3 regions of the Pseudomonas tohonis genome follow, and region 1 is predicted to be linked to each of the others. Evidence: riboswitches for the same ligand, from Rfam matches in the RefSeq annotation. Region 1 holds a riboswitch; each other region holds the start of a gene.

Region 1 (6,006 bases):
GCGCTCGCGCACGGCCCGCTGGTTGGCCTGGGGCAGGCGCGCGAAGCACGCGAGGTAGTCGTCCAGGGCCAGGCTCTGGGCGCAGGGGCGCGCGTCGAGGCTGTCGAGGTCGTTGCTGACGCCGCCCAGCAGGCTGTGGATAAGTGCCGTGCCGTTCTCCGGCAGGCCGGCCAGCGGGTACCCCTCGGCTTCCAGGGCGCGGAGGATGTTCAGCGCGGCGGCCGGGGTGTCCAGGCCCACGCCGTTGCCGATGCGACCGTCGCGGGTGGGGTAGTTGGCGAGGATCAGCGCCACGCGCTTGTCGGCGTTGGCCTTGCGCGCCAGCAGCAGCCAGCGGCGCGCCAGTTCGGCGACGAAGTCCATGCGTTCGAGGTGGGGCAGGTAGCAGACCACGTCGCTCTGGCTGCGCTCGCTGCGCCAGGCCAGGCCCTTGAAGCTGATGGGGCGGGTGATGATGCGCCCGTCCAGCTCCGGCAAGGCGATGTGCATGGCCAGGTCGCGCGGGCCGAGGCCTTGCGGGTTCTCTTCCCAGAGCGGCTGGTTGTCCAGCGAGCAGATGGCCTGCAGCACCGGCACGTCGCGGCGGAAGGGGCGCTGGCCGGGCGTGTCGGGGTTGGACTGGGCGAAGCCGGTGGTATTGATGATCAGCTCGGCATCGACGGCGTCCAGCCAGTCCTCGACCACGGCCAGGCACTCGGCTTCCTTGAGGCTGGCCACCGCGATGGGCAGCGGGTTGATGCCGACGGCGGCCAGGCGCTCGCAGAAGGTGTCGATGAAGGCGGTGTTCGCCGCCTGCAGATGGGTACGGTAGAACAGCAGCGCCACCACCGGCTGGCCGTCCCGCCAGTCGGCACGCCAGTGTTCGAGGCGGGCGGGGCGCTGGTGCGGGTGGTGCACCGCGACCCGGGGCAGGGCGCTGGGCGCCTGCCAGGGGTAGTCGCGCCCCAGGCAGCGGGAGGCGAGGCAGGCGAACAGTTGCCGGGCGTTGTCCAGGCCGCCCTGGCGCAGGTACTGCCAGTAGCGCTCGGCGTCCTCCGCCGGGACCGTGCACAGGCGGGCCAGCTCCGGGTCGGGACGGTCGTCGCCGGGCACCAGGATCAGCTGCGTGCCGCGCTCGGCCAGGGCCACCAGTTGCTCGATGCCGTAGCGCCAGTAGCCGACGCCGCCGTGCACGGAGATGAGGATGACCCTGGCGTGCTGCAGCACCTCGTCGACGTAGAGGTCCACCGAGGCGTGGTTCTGCAGCTGCATGGGGTTGGCCAGGCGCAGGCTCGGGTAGTCCTGCGGCAGCTCGCGGGCGGCCTCGGCCAGCAGCGCCAGGTGCGAATCACCGCTGCAGAGGATCACCAGTTCGGCGGGCGTCTGGGCCAGGTGGGCGATGCCGTCGTCGGGGACGAAGCCGCCGGGTTGGGTGCGCAGCAGGTGCATGGCTCGGGCCTTGGCAGGGGGGAGCGGCCCTCTCCCGGTCGGGAGAGGAGCCGGTTCGGCGGTTACGCCAGGGCGGTGCGCAGTTCGTTGGCGATGGTGGCCGGGTCCAGCTCCTGGCCGATCACCACCAGGCGGGTGGCGCGGGTCTCGCCGGCCAGCCACTTGCGGTCGAAGTGCTTGTCGAAGCGCTTGCCGACGCCCTGTACCAGCAGGCGCATGGGCTTGCCGGGGATGGCGGCGAAGCCCTTGATGCGCAGCACGTCGTGGCGCTCCACCAGTTGGCCGAGGGCGGCCAGCAGGGCGGCTTCCTCTACTTCCGGCAGGTCGACGTGGAAGGAGTCGAACTCGTCGTGGTCGTGGTCCTCGTGCCCTTCGTGGTCGTGGTGGGTGGGGCGGCTGTCGATGTGCGCCTCGGCCTCGGCGTTCAGGCCCAGCAGCACGGAGAGCGGCAGCTTGCCGGCGCTGGCTTCGACGATCTTCACCGCCGGCGGCAGCTCCTCGGCCACTTCGGCGCGCACGGCGGCCAGGGCGTCGGCGTCGAGCAGGTCGGCCTTGTTGAGGATCACCAGGTCGGCGCTGGCCAGCTGGTCTTCGAAGAGTTCGTGCAGGGGCGACTCGTGGTCGAGGTTCGGGTCCTGCTTGCGCTGCTCGTCCACCTGCTCGGGGTGGGCGGCGAAGGTGCCGGCGGCCACGGCGGGGCTGTCGACCACGGTGATCACCGCGTCCACCGTGCAGGCGCTGCGGATCTCGGGCCACTGGAAGGCCTGTACCAGGGGCTTGGGCAGGGCCAGGCCGGAGGTCTCGATGAGGATCTGGTCGAGGTCGCCACGGCGGGCCACCAGTTCGCGCATCACCGGGAAGAACTCTTCCTGCACGGTGCAGCACAGGCAGCCGTTGGCCAGTTCGAAGACGCGGCCCACGGCCTCTTCCTCGGTGCAGCCGATGGAGCATTGCTTGAGGATCTCGCCGTCGATGCCCAGCTCGCCGAATTCGTTGACGATCACCGCGATGCGGCGGCCTTCGGCGTTGTCGAGCATGTGGCGGAGCAGGGTGGTCTTACCGGCACCGAGGAAGCCGGTGACGATGGTGACGGGGAGTTTGGCCAGGGTTTTCATGCGCGGCAGCCCTTCGCTGGGAGTCGATCGGATCGGCGGGCGCGCGGGACGAGGGCACGGAGGGCCCGATTCGCCACCGGATCACCCCGCCCGGTTGTCTGGAAATTCGCCGAGGCAGGTCTCCTGGCTCACAGCCTGGCGCGATGCGCCGTCCCTCCGCCTTCCCGCCCGTCGGGCAGTGGCTGTGGATAGGACCTCAGCTGTTCACAGTTGCGGGGGCAGCCACGGCTTGGCCGTGTTCCCTCTTAGCTGCGGCGCGCGGCCGCAGAACCTCGAAGGGCCGAAGGCTACGCAGGCCGGGGGCGGCGGTCAATCGCGGCGGTTGACGGCCGATCGGACTCGTGATGTCCTTGTGCGGTTTTTTCAGGTGTCTCGCGCCGTCGCGCGCGAGGTGAAACGGGAAGTCGGTGTGCCCCAGGGCGAGTCCGACGCTGCCCCCGCAACGGTAAGCGCACGTAGGGATCTGTAGGCCACTGTGTCCGGCGGACATGGGAAGGCAAACCCGCCCAGCCTCGGCTGGCGTCGCAAGCCCGGAGACCGGCCTGATCACTTTTTGGCAACCCGCGGTGGGCGGGCGCACGCCGGAAATGCGGTGCCGTCGCGGCCGCTTTCTTCGCACGCGTTCCTCTTGCCGACTCACCCGCACGCAGAGGAAGCACCATGTCCAGCAGCACCCTGAGCCATTCGGCCGCCGCCGTCCCCCTGTCCAAACGCCTGGCCATCGCCATCGGTGCCAGCCTCCTGGGCCTGTCGCTCGTGTACTTCGCCGGCTTCTCGCACATCGAGGCGGTGCACAACGCGGCCCACGACACCCGCCACAGCTCTGCCTTCCCCTGCCACTGAGGGGCGCGACCGTGATCAAGCGCATCGCCCAGACCGCCGGGTTCGCCGGCCTGTTCGCCGCCATCGTGCTGACCCTGCTGCAGAGCCTGTGGGTCACCCCGCTGATCCTCCACGCGGAGACGTTCGAGAGCTCGGCACCGGCCGAGCAGGCCGAGCACAGCCACGAGCACGCCGCCGGCACGCCCGCCCATGAGCACGATGCCGAGGCCTGGGCGCCCGCCGATGGCTGGCAGCGCACGCTGTCCACCGGTGGCGCCAACCTGGTGGTCGCGGTGGGCTTCGCCCTGCTCCTGGCCGCACTGTTCAGCCTGCGCGGCCCGACCCGCGCCTGGCAGGGCCTGCTCTGGGGCCTGGCGGGTTTCGCCACCTTCGCCCTGGCGCCGTCCCTCGGCCTGCCGCCGGAGTTGCCGGGCACCGCGGCCGCCGACCTGGCCCAGCGCCAGGTCTGGTGGGTCGGCACCGCCGCCTCCACCGCTGCCGGCCTCGCGCTGATCGCCTTCGGCCGCAGCTGGGTGCTGCGCCTCGTCGGGCTGGCGCTGCTGGTGATTCCCCACGTGGTGGGGGCGCCGCAGCCCGAGGTGCATTCGAGCCTGGCGCCGGAAGCCCTGGAGCACGAGTTCATCGCTGCCTCGCTGATCACCAACGCGCTGTTCTGGGGCGCCCTGGGCTGGGCCGCCGCCTGGCTGTACCAGCGTTCCGCGAGCCAAGACCTGGCGTGAGCCGGGCCGTGCCGTCGATCGACCCCGCGCAGGGCCCGGCCCTTCGCGGGGTCTTGCTTTTCAGGGCTGGCCGATGATCCGCGTGGCCGGCCTCGGCTGCCGGCGCGGCTGCCCGGAACACGAACTGCGCGAGCTGCTGGTCACCACCCTGGCCGAGCGCGGCCTGGCGGTCGGCGACCTGAGTGCCCTGGCCAGCGTCGACAGCAAGGCCGACGAGCCCGGGCTGCGCGCACTGGCGCTGTCCCTTCAGCTGCCCCTGGCGCTGCTGCCGGCCACCGAGTTGGTGGCCTGCGAGGGTCGGCTGTCCGGCGCCTCGGCCGTCGTCCTGCGGGAGACCGGCAGCCCCGGCGTCGCCGAAGCCGCGGCCCTGCTGCATGCCGAAACCCTGGCCGGCCGGCCTGCGCGATTGCTGGTGGATAAACGCCGCAGTGCCCGCGCCACCTGTGCGCTGGCCTGCATTCCCGAGGATGTGGATAACCCATGACGGTCTATTTCATCGGCGCCGGCCCCGGCGATCCGGAGCTCATCACGGTCAAGGGCCAGCGGTTGATCCGCAGCTGCCCGGTGATCCTCTACGCCGGTTCCCTGGTGCCGGAGGCGGTGCTCGACGGGCATCGTGCCGGGCAGGTGGTGAACACCGCCGAGCTGCACCTGGACGAGATCGTCCGCCTGCTGGCCGAGGCCCACGGGCGCGGCCAGGACGTGGCCCGCGTGCACTCCGGCGACCCGTCGCTGTACGGCGCCATCGGCGAGCAGATCCGCCACCTGCGGGCACTGGGCATTCCCTACGAGGTGGTGCCCGGCGTCACCGCCACCGCTGCTTGCGCCGCGTTGCTGGGTACCGAGCTGACCCTGCCGGACATCTCGCAGACGCTGATCCTCACCCGCTTCGCCACCCGTACGCGCATGCCCGAGGGCGAGTCCCTGGCGGAGCTGGCGCAGCACCGCGCGACCCTGGCGGTGCACCTGGGCGTCAGCCACCTGCCGCGCATCGTCGACGAACTGCTGCCGCACTACGGCGCCGACTGCCCGGTGGCCGTGGTGCACCGCGCCAGCTGGCCCGACCAGGACTGGGTGACCGGCACGCTGGCGGACATCGTGGAGCGGGTGGCGGGCAAGGACTTCCGTCGCACCGCGCTGATCCTCGTGGGGCGCGTGCTGGCCGCCGAAGGCTTCACCGATTCCTCGCTCTATCACCCCGATCACGCCCATCTCTATCGCCCCGCAGGGGGTGGCGACGACTGACGCGGCGTGCCGCATGGCGCGCCGCTAGTGACGCAGCGCCGGGAAATAAGCAGAATGCGTGTTCCCCGGTCGGAAACGACCGCCGGCTTGCGTGCCTGATGCCCGTCTTGGCGAACCTCCTGGTCACAGGGATGGCGCCGGTGCGGGGTCATGGCCTGATCGATAACACCCACTGGCTTTAAGCGACCTTCTGTCTATGCGTATGCGCTTGATGCTCCTGGGCGGTGGCAATGCCCTTGGCCAGGCGCTTATCCGCCTGGGGGCCGAGGATGATGTAGGGTTCCTCGCCCCGCGCCCGCCCGAACAGGGCTGGGATGCCGCCAGCCTGACCCAGCTGCTCGACGACACCCGCCCCGATGCGGTGATCAACCTCGCCTACTACTTCGACTGGTTCCAGGCCGAGGAGGCCAGCCCGGCCCGTTTCGCCGCGCAGGAACGCGCGGTCGAGCGCCTCGCCGAGCTCTGCCAGCACCACGGTATCGTCCTGCTGCAGCCCTCCAGCTACCGCGTCTTCGATGGTGCCCGGGCGACGGCCTACAACGAGAAGGACGAGACCATTCCCCTGAGCCTTCGCGGGCAGTCCCTGTGGCGCATCGAGCAGAGCGTGCGTGCCATGTGCCCCAAGCATGTGCTGCTGCGCTTCGGCTGGCTGCTGG
Region 2 (6,006 bases), 3.2 Mb from region 1:
GGCCGAGGCCCTGGAGGCGCGCCTGCCCCGGCCGCGCAGCGATGCCGAGCTGCGCGGGCTGGCCGATGATCGCTACCTGTCGCTGCTGGCCTTGCGGGTGTTCCGCGCCGGGCTCAAGCACAGCCTGGTGGACGCCAAGTGGCCGGCCTTCGAGGAGGTGTTCTTCGGCTTCGACCCGGAGAAGGTGGTGCTGATGGGCGCCGAGCACCTGGAGCGGCTGATGCAGGATGCGCGGTTGATCCGTCACCTGGGCAAGCTCAAGAGCGTGCCGCGCAACGCCCAGTTCATCCTCGACGTGCGCCGCGAGAAGGGCAGCTTCGGTGCGCTGATCGCCGATTGGCCGGTGACCGACATCGTCGGCCTGTGGAAGTACCTGGCCAAGCACGGCAACCAGCTGGGCGGGCTGTCGGCGCCGCGTTTTTTGCGCATGGTCGGCAAGGACACCTTCATCCCCACCGACGACATGGTCGCCGCGCTCAAGGCCCAGGAGGTCATCGACAAGGCGCCCACCAGCCTGCGCGATCTCGCCCTGGTGCAGGCCGCGTTCAACCGCTGGCACGAGGAAAGCGGCAGGCCGCTGTGCCAGCTCTCGGTGATGCTGGCCCACACCGTCAACCACTGATCCCGTTTCGCGAGGCAGGAGGCTTCCATGGACCATTCGTCGGATATCGCCCGGGTCGCCGCTGAGCTGAAGCGGGCCGAACGCATCCTCATCATCACGGGGGCAGGCCTTTCCGCGGATTCCGGCCTGCCCACCTACCGCGGGCTCGGTGGCCTCTACAACGGCATGACGGAGGAGGGCATCCCGATCGAGGAGGCCATCTCCGGCCCCATGCTGCGGCGGGACCCCGCCCTGTGCTGGAAGTACCTCGCCCAACTCGGGCGCGCCTGCCTCGGTGCACGCCCCAATGCCGGGCACGCAGCCATCGCCGAACTGCAGCGGCTCAAGCCGGAATGCTGGGTGTTGACGCAGAACATCGACGGCTATCACCGCCAGGCGGGGTCGCCCGTGGAGCGGCTGATCGAGATCCATGGCGAACTGGCGCCCCTGTTCTGCCAGTCGTGCGGCGCCGAGAGCGACCAACTGTCGCAGCACCTGGAACGGCCTTTGCCTCCCAAATGCACGGTTTGCGGTGGTATTCTCCGGCCTCCCGTCGTCCTGTTCGAGGAAATGCTCCCCGAAAAGGCCATCGACACCCTCTACGCGCAACTGCGCAAGGGCTTCGATGCGGTGCTTGCGGTCGGCACCACGGCGAGCTTCCCCTACATCATCGAACCGGTGATGCGCACCCGCCAGCAAGGCGGCTTCACGGCGGAAATCAACCCCGCCAGCACTGATCTCGCCCGCTCGGTCGACGTACATCTGATGGGAAAGGCCTTAGATGTTTTGCAGGAACTACTGAGTCACATTTCGATCGATTAAATTTGCAAATTAGATCGATAGAGGGCATATTCGCGCCTTCTTATAATTTTCGACACGGTCGTGCCCATGCTCAGTCGCTTCGCACCCCTCGTGCCTATCACGTTTGCACTGTTTCTCACCGCTTGCGCCGGCGTTTCGCCGAAGCCGCAAGTAGCCGCCACTCCGGAGCCCCAGGCCGCCATCGAAGAGCCGAGCGTCCAGGACATGGCGGACATGATGGACGACGAGCCCTACCAGCTGCCGTCCCTCGCCGACAACGTTCTCGAGCGTGGCTTCGAACTGGTGGGCACCCCCTACCGCTTCGGTGGCCGTTCCCTGAAGACCGGCTTCGATTGCAGCGGCTTCGTCGGCTACCTGTTCAAGGAAGAGGCGGGCATCCAGCTGCCGCGCTCCACCCGCGAGATGATCAACCTCGATGCACCGGTCATCGCGCGCAGCGAGCTGAAGCCGGGCGATATCGTCTTCTTCAACAACCGTGGCCGTGGCCGCGTCAGCCACGCCGGCATCTACATCGGCGACGACCAGTTCATCCACTCCTCCAGCCATCGCAGCGGCGGTGTGCGGGTCGACAGCCTGGATGACCGCTACTGGAGCGCGAGCTACATGGAAGCCAAGCGCGTCCTGGCGCAGGTTTCCCCGTCGATGAACGCCTCGGCGCAAGGCTCGATGCACCGCTGATAGCGATCCTGATCCACCCGTCGGCCCGGACCCTGTTCCGGGCCGATTCGTTTCCGCCTTCTTCTATATAAGTCCGGGTTGCCGCCCACGCGCAGCGGCGATGGCTTTTTGCTTGCATTATTCGAGCGGTATCAGCAAATTAGCGAGCAAACCTCAAGTCAGGACTGACTTGCCATGCCCGCATTGCACCGTCTTGCCCTCATCGCGCTGCTCGCCCTCCTCGGTGCCTGCTCCAGCCATGCGCCGGCTCCCGCTCCCGTCTACACCCCGCCCGTGGTCCAGGCGCCGTCCTCGCCAGCGGCCGATGACGTGCTGTTCCGTGCACTCGGTCTGGTGGGCACCCCCTATCGCTACGGTGGCAACACCCCGGACAGCGGCTTCGACTGCAGCGGCCTGATCGGCTACGTCTACCGCGACGCCGCCGGCATCAGCCTGCCGCGTTCCACCCGCGAGCTCATCGCCATGCGCGTGCCGACTATCGGCATGAACGCCCTGCAGAGCGGTGACCTGGTGTTCGTCGCCACCAACGGCGGCGGCCAGGTCAGCCACGCCGGCATCTACGTGGGCGAGGGCCGCTTCGTCCACGCGCCCTCCAGTGGCGGAACGGTGCGCCTCGACAGCCTGTCCAACAGCTACTGGCAGAAAAGCTACCTGAACGCCAAGCGCGTGCTGCTCGATTCGCACCTGGCGAGCACGCCCTGAGAGGCTGCATGACCACCCGGACGCTCAACCTTGACGACGACCTCTACCGCTACCTGATCGACGTCTCCCTGCGCGAGACGCCGTTGCTCGCGCGCCTGCGCGAGGAAACCGCGCTGCTGCCCACCGCGCGCTGGCAGATCGCCCCCGAGCAGGGCCAGTTCATGGCCATGCTGGTGCGGCTCACCGGAGCGCGACGCATCCTGGAAGTCGGCACCTTCACCGGCTACAGCGCCCTGGTGATGGCCGAGGCGATGCCGGCGGACGGCCGCATCCTCTGCTGCGACCTGCCCGGCGACTACAACGCCGTCGCCCGGCGCTACTGGCAGGAGGCGGGCGTCGAGGACTGCATCGACCTGCACCTGGCCCCCGCCCTGGAAACCCTCGGCCGCCTGGAGCAGGAAGGGCAGTCCGGCAGCTTCGACCTGATCTTCATCGACGCCGACAAGGCCAACTACCCCGCCTACCTGGAGCACGCCCTGGCCCTGGTGCGCAGCGGTGGGCTGGTGCTGTTCGACAACGTGCTGTGGAGCGGCCGCGTGCTGGAGGCCAACCCCGACAGCGCCGACACCCGCGCCATCCAGGCCCTGAACCGCGCGCTCAAGACCGATGCCCGCATCGACCTCTCGCTGCTCCCCATCGGCGACGGGCTGACCCTCTGCCGCAAGCGCTGAGCCCATGGCCGAGCCCATCCGCCTGCCACCCCAGCCGGACGCCTGCGAGCTCTGCCGGCGCGCCGCGCCCCTGACCCGCCACCACCTGATCCCAAAGGCGCTGCACAGCAAGACCTACGTGCAGAAACGCTTCGCCCGCAGCGAGCGCATCACCGCCACCCTCTGGGTCTGCCGTCCCTGCCACAACCAGATCCACCGCCTGTTCAGCGAAAAGGAACTGGCGCTGACCTACAACACCCGCGAGGCGCTGATGTCCGACGAGCGCCTGCGCACCTTCGTCGACTGGCTGGCGGGCAAGCCGGCGGGGTTCGAACCGAGGCATTGAGCGGCGTCAAGCCGCCTTAGCCATCACCTCGCACTCCTCCGCGCAGCGCTGGCAGGCTTGCGCGCATTCCTGGCAGTGGTCGTGGTCGTGCTTGGCGCATTCCTCGGCGCAGGCCTGGCAGGCGATGGCGCAGAGGCGGCAGATCTCGTCGGCCAGGGGGCTGTCGCGGGCCATCAGCAGGGCGGCGAGGCGGCACAGGTCGGCGCAGTCGCGGTCGGTGCGGATGCACAGCGCCATGTGCGCGGCGTCTTCCTCGCGCAGGCAGGAGGCGGCGCAGTGTTCACAGGCGATGGCGCAGGCGTTGCAGGCCTGGATGCAGGAGGCATAGCGTTCGCGGATCATCGGAAGTCTCCTCATGGAGTGGGTCCTGTTGAGTGGACGCAGGCCCGCGGCCATCGGTTCGACCCTTTTTTCCGCCTGCCGCCCGTCGATTGACCCTGACCACAGCGGCCACTAAGCTGCGCGCCTTGCATCAGGTGCCCCGCGGCCATGCCGCCGGGGTGAAACAGGGAAGCCGGTCCATTCTCCCGAAGAATCCGGCGCTGCCCCCGCAACGGTAGGCGAGTCATCCACCGCATCCAGCCACTGTGCCCCGGCATGGGAAGGCGCGGTCGGGGAACCGACGGTTCCACTCGCAAGCCCGGAGACCGGCCTGGTGTGACTGCGCATGGGATCGCCCCATGCATCACCCCAGGAGGTCGCGCGGGTGGCGCGACGGAGACCGATCTTGAACCGAAACGCTTCCCCGAGGCCGGCGCTGCTGGCTGTTCTCGGCATCTCGTGCATTTCCCCGCTGGCCGCAGCCCCCCTCGAACTCGACGAGCAGGTAGTCACGGCCACCCGCAGCGAGCAGCCCGTGCGCGCCAGCCTGGCCGCCACCACCGTGATCGACCGCGAGGCCATCGAGCGCAGCCAGGCCAGCTCGTTGCCGGAACTGCTGCGCAAGGTGCCGGGCGTCACCCTCAGCAACAACGGCGGCCCGGGCAAGAACACCACGCTGTTCATGCGTGGCAGCGAATCCGACCACGTGCTGGTGCTGGTCGATGGCGTGAAGATCGGCTCCGTCAGCGCCGGTCTGGCGGCCTTCCAGGACCTGCCGGTGGAGCTGATCGAGCGCATCGAAGTGGTCCGTGGCCCGCGCTCCAGCCTCTACGGCTCCGAAGCCATCGGCGGGGTGATCCAGATCTTCACCCGCAAGGGGCATGGCGAGGGCGCGGCCAAGCCCTGGTTCTCCGCCGGCTACGGCACCCATGACAGCTATCAGGGCAGCGCCGGGGTGGCCGGTGGCGACGAGCAGGCCTGGTACAACCTCGGCGTCAGCAGCCAGGACACCGACGGCATCAACTCCCGCCGCCAGGGCAGCAACTACTACGAGCCCGACGCCGACGGCTACCGCAACCTGTCCGGCACCCTCAACGCCGGTGTGCAACTCGGTGGGCTGGCGGTGGACGGCACGCTGATGCGCGCCAAGGCCCATAACGACTACGACGACATCGACAACGGTGGTTACCTGCATCCCCTCGGCGGCCACGGCGCCAACGCCGACAACCGCCAGGAGGTGATCGGCGGCCGCGCCCGCTTCAGCCCCCAGGACATCTGGAACATCACCCTCCGGGCCGGCCGCAGCGAGGACAAGTCCATCAGCCACACCGATGGCCTGTTCGACGCCCGCTTCGACTCCAAGCGCGACAGCGCTTCCTGGCTCAACGACCTGACCCTCGCCGAAGGCCATGTGCTGACCCTGGGCTACGACTGGCAGCGCGACCAGGTCAGCAGCTCCACCGCCTTCGAGCAGGATTCGCGCCGCAACCAGGGCTGGTTCGCCCAGTACCTGGGGCAGGCCGGCCAGCAGGACTGGCAGCTGTCGCTGCGCCGTGACGACAACGAACAGTTCGGCACCCACGACACCGGCAGCGCCGCCTGGGGCTATGCGCTCAGCGACGCGTTGCGCTTCAGCCTCGGCTACGGCACCGCCTTCAAGGCGCCCAGCTTCAACGAGCTGTACTACCCCGGCTACGGCAACCCGGGCCTGGATGCGGAAACCTCCGAGAGCTTCGAGGCCGCGCTCACCGGGGAGCACGACTGGGGCCACTGGTCGATCAACGCCTACCGCACCCATGTCGACGACCTGATCGCCTACGACTCCACCCTCGGCCCGTACGGCGGCCCCAACAACATCGGCAAGGCCCGCATCGACGGGCTCGAAC
Region 3 (6,006 bases), 3.3 Mb from region 1:
GCCGTCGTGGTGGCCACGGTGATCATCGGCATCCTCGCCCTGCTCGCCTGCGCCCTGCTCTACCGGGAGAGCAACCAGGCCCGCGACCCGCTCGCCGGCCGCATCGCCACCCTCGCCGGCAACTACCGCGCCCTGCTCAGGGGCGCCGAAGTGCGCGCCTTCTCCTTCGCCATCGCCGGCACCTATGGCGCCATGTTCTGCGTGATCGCCGGTTCCTCGCGGGTGTTCGTCGGCCAGCTCGGCCTGAGCCCCACCCAGTACGGGCTGGTCTTCGGCGGCATCGTCTCCGGGTTGATCGCCGGGGCCATCCTCAGCAACCGCCTCATCCTGAAATGGGGCCCGGCGCGCCTGGTGGGCATGGGCACCGCGCTGGTGGCCACCGGCGCCGTGCTCACCCTCGCCATCCTGCTCGCCGCCGGCCCCTCGGTGCCGGGCCTGCTGCTGCCGCAGGTGCTGCTCACCCTCGGCGCCGGCATGGTGCTGCCCGGCTCGGTGGCCGGTGCGGTGATCCCCAACCCGACCCGCGCGGGGCTCGCCGCCGGCTTCATCGGCTTCGCCCAGATGGCCGGCGCCACGCTCTCGGGCCTGCTGCTCAGCGCGCTGCAGAACGACAGCGCGCTGCCGATGATCGGCCTCAACGTCACCTTCGCCCTCGCCGCCTTCGGCCTGTTCCGCCTGGCCCGTGCGCACCAGGCACGGGCCGTGGCCCTGGCGACGGACTGAAGGCGATTCGCGAGCAGAGCTCGCTCCTGCGGGAAGCATCACGACCGTGGGAGCGAATTCATTCGCGATCGAGCGCAGCGAGGCCCAACGCGGCGGTGTCAGGCCGGCACCGTCGCCTTCATCGACTCGCGCTCGGAGAAGGCGGCGAAGAAGCGTTCCAACCCCGGGTGGCCCTGGCGCCAGCCGAGGTGGGAGAGGCGGAAGTCGAGGTAGCCGAGCGCGCAAGCCACGGCGATCTGGGCAATGTCCACCGGCCCCTGGAGTTCGCTGGCGATGGCTTCCAGGGCATCCAGCGCGCGGTGGATCTTGCCCAGCTGGCCGTCCTTCCAGTCCTGCCACTGCAGCGCCTCGGGGCGGATGGCGCCCTCGTAGCGCACCAGCAGCGCGGCATCCATCAGGCCGTCGGCCAGGGCCGCGCGGGTCAGGCAGGTCCAGCGCTCGGCGCCGTGGGGGAAGAAGGCGTCGCCGCTCTGCAGGGCATCGAGGTATTCGCAGATGACGCGGCTGTCGAACAGCGCCTCGCCCTCGGCGGTGATCAGCACCGGGATCTTGCCCAGCGGGTTGGCGCGGTTGACCTCGGCGTTCTCCTTGATCGGCAGCACGGCGGTGTCGAGCATCTCGATGCCTGCCGCCAGGCCGGCTTCCAGCGCCAGCACCCGGACCTTGCGAGCGAAGGGGGACGCCCCTGCGTAGATCAGTTTCATGTCTTCAATGCTCCTGTTCGCGGGCCGGCCCAATGCCGGCGCCCGCTGTCGTTGCAACTGGACCCCCACCGGCGGCGCCGGTAGCATCCCCGCCCATCGCGCCCGGGAGCTGCCCATGGTCATCGACAGGAAAATCAAACTGGACTCCGCCGACATCAGACGCCTGGACGACCTGGATGTCGCGCTGGAGTTGCTGCACTTCGGCTTCCGCGGCCTCACCGTGGACGCCGACGCCTACCTGGAAACCCTCGGCCTGTCGCGCGTCCACCACCGCATCCTCTACGCCATCCGGCGCGTCGAAGGCATCAACGTCGGCGAACTGGCCGCCCTCCTCGGCATCAGCAAGCAGGCGCTGCACCGCCCGCTGACCCACCTCCTGGAACGCGCCCTGGTGACCCAGCAGCGCGACCCGGAACAGCACCGCTACAAGCGCCTCCTGCTCAGCACGGCAGGCCATGACGTGGAACACCGCGCCACCGACCTGGAGCGCCGGGTCATCCGCGCCGCGTTGGACACCACCGACGCCGACGGCCGGGTCGCCTGGCACTCGGTCATGCAGTCCCTGGCCGCCCGCCTCGACTGATCAACCCGCCGTGGTGATGCGTTCGCGCACCACGATGCACTTGGCCAGCGGCCGGATCAATGCCTCGGTGGCCTCTTCCCAGGGCACCACGCTGGGGCTCACCAGCATCGGGTCGCAATGCCCCTGCTCCACCAGCTCCAGCACCCTGGGGATGTGCGGGCGCACGCTGCAGGCGCCGACCGACAGGGTGACGTCGCGCATGTACATGCCGAACAGCGGGATGGCCGGGTCCTCGAAGATGATGCCGATGCACGAGCAATGCCCGCCCGGCGCCAGCGCCAGCAGGCCGGTACGCAGCGCCTGCGGGTCGCGGGTGGCGGACACCACCAGGTCGTAGCGCTCGTTCAGCGCGCCATCGGCGCCGTTGCGCAGGGTCGCGCCGCTGCGCACGGCCAACTCGTCGCGGTAGCCGTCGCCATCCAGGTAATCCACCTCGGCCGCCCCGGCGGCGCGGGCCATCTGCACCGCGAGGATGCCCAGGCTCTCGGTGCCGCCCACCACCAGCACTTTCGCCTCCTCCCGTGTGGCCAGCGGGCGGCTGGCAGCCACCCAGGCATCGGTGAGGTTGTCGCTGGCGCTGGCCACGGCCACCGGGTCCAGCCCCGGGGGCAGCGGCACCAGCATGGCGTCGGCGAAAGGCACCCGCACCACCTCGGAGAACAGCCCGCCCCAGTGCCCGCCCGCCGGCACGCCATAGGCCGCATGCCGGGCGACGCCGGTGCAGGCCGTGCTGCGCCCCGCCAGGCACTGGCGACAGGTGCCGCAGGCGATCTTCCAGGGCACCGAGACCAGGTCGCCACGCTTGACCGTGCCCACCTGCGCGCCCACTTCGAGCACCTCCGCCACGCACTCGTGGCCCAGGGCGAAGGGCGGCTTGAACGGCGTGAGGCCGGCGATCAGGCGCCGGTCGAGGTCGCAGGAGGCCGAGGCGATGGGCCGCACCAGCGCCGCCAGCGGCGAATCCAGCAGGGGCGACGGCGCGTCCTCCCAGGCGAGGCGTCCCGCCCCTTTGACGATGAGTTCGCGCATGGCTCAGTCCCTCACGCTGAAGGTGGTGGTGGCACGGGCGCAGAGCTTGCCGCTGGCGTCGACCACCTGCGCATCGCAGATCGCCAGGCTGCGGGTGCGCTCCACCACCCAACCCTCGACGCGGTAGAGCTCGCCAGCCTTGAGCGGGCGCAGGTACTTCACCCCGAGGTCCACCGTCGCGTACTGCGCATCGCCCGGCAGGGTGGAGAACAGCGCGAGGCCGGCGGCACCGTCCAGGCAGGTGGCGGTGAAGCCGCCGTGCACTGTCCTGGCCGGGTTGAGGTGGCGCACATCGGGCCGAGCCTCGATGAAGATGCGCCCGGGCTCCACGTCCACCGCCATCATCCCCATGGTCTCGCCGATGGCAGGTGCGGGCAGCTTGCCGGCGATCACCGCCTGGAGGATCTGCAGGCCGGAGGGAGGGGTTCTGTTCGGGGTATCGGTCATCTCGGGGCTCCTGGCTCTGCCGGGGTCGGCGAGCGGTTTCGGGGGGATGGTCAGCCCCCACCGGGCCAGCGCGAGGGAATCGCCCTGCAGCCCGTGGACGGACGATACGTGAGCGCAGAATCTCAAATCAACATTGTTGATATGACAAAGAAGAAGGCATTCCGGCAACGCCGTTAAGGCTCTGGAATGGGGGTTTGCGCCATCCCGCGCACCACTTCGGCGTTGACGCCCGGGCGCGCGGATGGTCATATGCCCGCCGTTCCAGGTGTCCCACGCCGTCGTGCGTGGGGTGAAACGGGAAGCCGGTGCGTCCATCAGGACCAGTCCGGCGCTGCCCCCGCAACGGTAAGCGAGCGCTGCATTCGATACGCCACTGTGCCCACGGCATGGGAAGGCGAATGCGGCGTGATCCTCGCAAGCCCGGAGACCGGCCTGGAACATCGATAGGCAAACCCGCGGTGGGCGGGCACGGGCCGGTTTCTCGCACGGGTGCACGCGCCCGCGCGCGCCTTTGCATTCCCTCCGGGCTCCATTCATTCCTGACGTGATAGGAACGACATGACCCGTACCCTCAGCTCCAACGCTCCGGCGAGCGCCGCCCTCGGCCTGCTCGCGCTGTCCATCTCCTTCTCCCTGCACGCCGACGACGGCACCCTGGCGCTACCGGCCACCGCCGTCACCGGCCAGGCGGACGACACCGCCATCCGCCTCGACACGCCCGTGCCCGCCGGCTCGCGCCTGGGCCTGTCCGCCCTGGAAACCCCGGCCAGCACCAGCGCCATCAGCGGTGACGAGGTGCGCGCACGCAACAACGCCACCGTGCAGGACGCCGTGACCCGCAGCCCCGGCATCACCCACATCGGCACCCCCGGCAACGGCGGCACCGCCCTCTCGGCCCGGGGCTTCACCGGCCACGCCTCGGTGATGCAGCTGTACGACGGCACGCGCTTCTACACCGGCATGGGCACCACCACCTTCCCCACCGACCCGTGGATGGTGGAACGCATCGACGTGATCCGTGGCCCGGCCTCGGTGCTCTACGGCGAAGGCGCCACGGGCGCGGTGATCAACGTGGTGCCGAAGAAGCCCTTCGACGGCGAGATCCGCAACCGCCTGCGCCTGGGCTATGGCTCCGACGACCGCCAGCAGATGGCCCTGGACAGCGGCGGCTCGCTCACCGACACCCTGAGCTACCGCCTCAACCTCAACCGCGAGGCCAGCCACGGCTGGATCGACCGGGGCGACTCGAAGAACCTCGGCCTCAGCGCCGCCCTGCGCTGGCAGGCCAGCGACGAGCTGGCCTTCACCCTGGCCCACGACCAGGGCGACCTGCAGCCGATGAACTACTTCGGCACGCCGCTGATCAACGGCCACCTGTGGGGCAGCCTGAAAGACAGGAACTACAACCTGCACAACGCCGAGCTGCACTACAACGACCAGTGGACCCGGCTCACCGCCGACTGGACGCCCAGCGAAGGCTTCAGCGCCAGCAACCAGCTCTACCACATCAAGAGCCGCCGCTACTGGCGCAACGCCGAGGCCTACACCTGGGACGCCGGCCGGGGCCAGCTGGAGCGTGCCGAGCAGCTGCGCATCAAGCACGAGCAGGAGCAGATCGGCGACCGCCAGACCTTCACCTTCGACCATGCGTTGTTCGGCCTCGACAGCCGCACCCTGGTGGGCGGCGAGTTCAACCGCATCCGCTTCGACCTGCTGAACAACGCGCCCTACACCGACATCGGCGGCGACTATGTCGACCCGTGGAACCCGGCCCCCGGCTACTACCAGAGCGCCTCGGCCTACCGCCCGCACTCGCGCAGCGAAACCCGCACCGCCGCCCTGTTCGCCGAGAACCGCACCCAACTGGGCGAGCGCTGGTCCGTGGTCACCGGCCTGCGCCGCGACCAGAACCACATCGACCGCAGCGACCTGCGCGCCAACAGCCGCAGCGACCGCAGCATCCAGGGCGGCAACTGGCGCGCCGGCCTGGTCTTCGCCGCCACCCCGCAGCTGTCCTTCTACGGCCAGTACTCCACCAGCGAGGACGGCGTCAGCAACCTCATCACCCTCAGCCCCACCCAGCAGCAGATGGACCTGACCGAGTCGAAGCAGACCGAGTTCGGCCTCAAGCAGCAGTTCTGGGACGGGCGCGGCGAGTGGACCCTGGCCGCCTACCACATCGTCAAGAAGAAGCTGCTCTCCCGCGAATCGGTGACCCGCCCCACCCAGCAGATCGGCCAGCAATCCTCCGACGGCCTGGAGGCGACCCTGGAACTGGCCCTGGCGCAGGGCTGGCACGTCTCGGCCAACGCCTCGCTGCTGCGCGCCGAATACGACGACTTCAACGAATCCGTCGGCGGCCAGCTCGTCTCCCGGTCCGGCAACCGCCCCACCGACGTGCCACGGCGCACCGCCAACCTCTGGGTGAGCAAGGCGCTCGGCCATGACCTGGACGCCGGCCTCGGCGCGCGCTACGTCGACGCCCGTTACGCCAACGCCGCTAACACCGTCAACGTGCCC

What was found. Region 1 has a riboswitch for cobalamin ahead of HSX14_RS04310 (CbtB domain-containing protein). Riboswitches for the same ligand answer to the same signal wherever they lie in the genome.
Region 2: another riboswitch for cobalamin. It lies ahead of btuB (TonB-dependent vitamin B12 receptor); the one in region 1 lies ahead of HSX14_RS04310 (CbtB domain-containing protein).
Region 3: another riboswitch for cobalamin. It lies ahead of HSX14_RS19045 (TonB-dependent receptor); the one in region 1 lies ahead of HSX14_RS04310 (CbtB domain-containing protein).

Annotation. Positions count from the first base shown of each region.
Region 1 covers NZ_AP023189.1:930,330-936,335, forward strand. Annotated here, with positions in the region: gene cobN (cobaltochelatase subunit CobN) at 1-1,428, opposite strand, end outside; gene cobW (cobalamin biosynthesis protein CobW) at 1,491-2,543, opposite strand; cobalamin riboswitch at 2,640-2,833, opposite strand; cobalamin riboswitch at 2,892-3,103, shown strand; gene HSX14_RS04310 (CbtB domain-containing protein) at 3,204-3,386, shown strand; gene HSX14_RS04315 (CbtA family protein) at 3,398-4,105, shown strand; gene HSX14_RS04320 (cobalamin biosynthesis protein) at 4,179-4,589, shown strand; gene cobM (precorrin-4 C(11)-methyltransferase) at 4,586-5,350, shown strand; gene HSX14_RS04330 (sugar nucleotide-binding protein) at 5,547-6,006, shown strand, end outside.
Region 2 covers NZ_AP023189.1:4,577,073-4,583,078, reverse strand. Annotated here, with positions in the region: gene HSX14_RS20735 (DNA-3-methyladenine glycosylase I) at 1-622, shown strand, start outside; gene HSX14_RS20730 (NAD-dependent deacylase) at 650-1,423, shown strand; gene HSX14_RS20725 (C40 family peptidase) at 1,490-2,101, shown strand; gene HSX14_RS20720 (C40 family peptidase) at 2,276-2,803, shown strand; gene HSX14_RS20715 (O-methyltransferase) at 2,812-3,474, shown strand; gene HSX14_RS20710 (hypothetical protein) at 3,479-3,799, shown strand; gene HSX14_RS20705 (four-helix bundle copper-binding protein) at 3,806-4,141, opposite strand; cobalamin riboswitch at 4,257-4,469, shown strand; gene btuB (TonB-dependent vitamin B12 receptor) at 4,527-6,006, shown strand, end outside.
Region 3 covers NZ_AP023189.1:4,201,369-4,207,374, forward strand. Annotated here, with positions in the region: gene HSX14_RS31235 (Bcr/CflA family efflux MFS transporter) at 1-723, shown strand, start outside; gene HSX14_RS19025 (glutathione S-transferase) at 822-1,427, opposite strand; gene HSX14_RS19030 (MarR family winged helix-turn-helix transcriptional regulator) at 1,426-2,010, shown strand; gene HSX14_RS19035 (zinc-dependent alcohol dehydrogenase) at 2,011-3,039, opposite strand; gene HSX14_RS19040 (PaaI family thioesterase) at 3,043-3,486, opposite strand; cobalamin riboswitch at 3,733-3,936, shown strand; gene HSX14_RS19045 (TonB-dependent receptor) at 4,045-6,006, shown strand, end outside.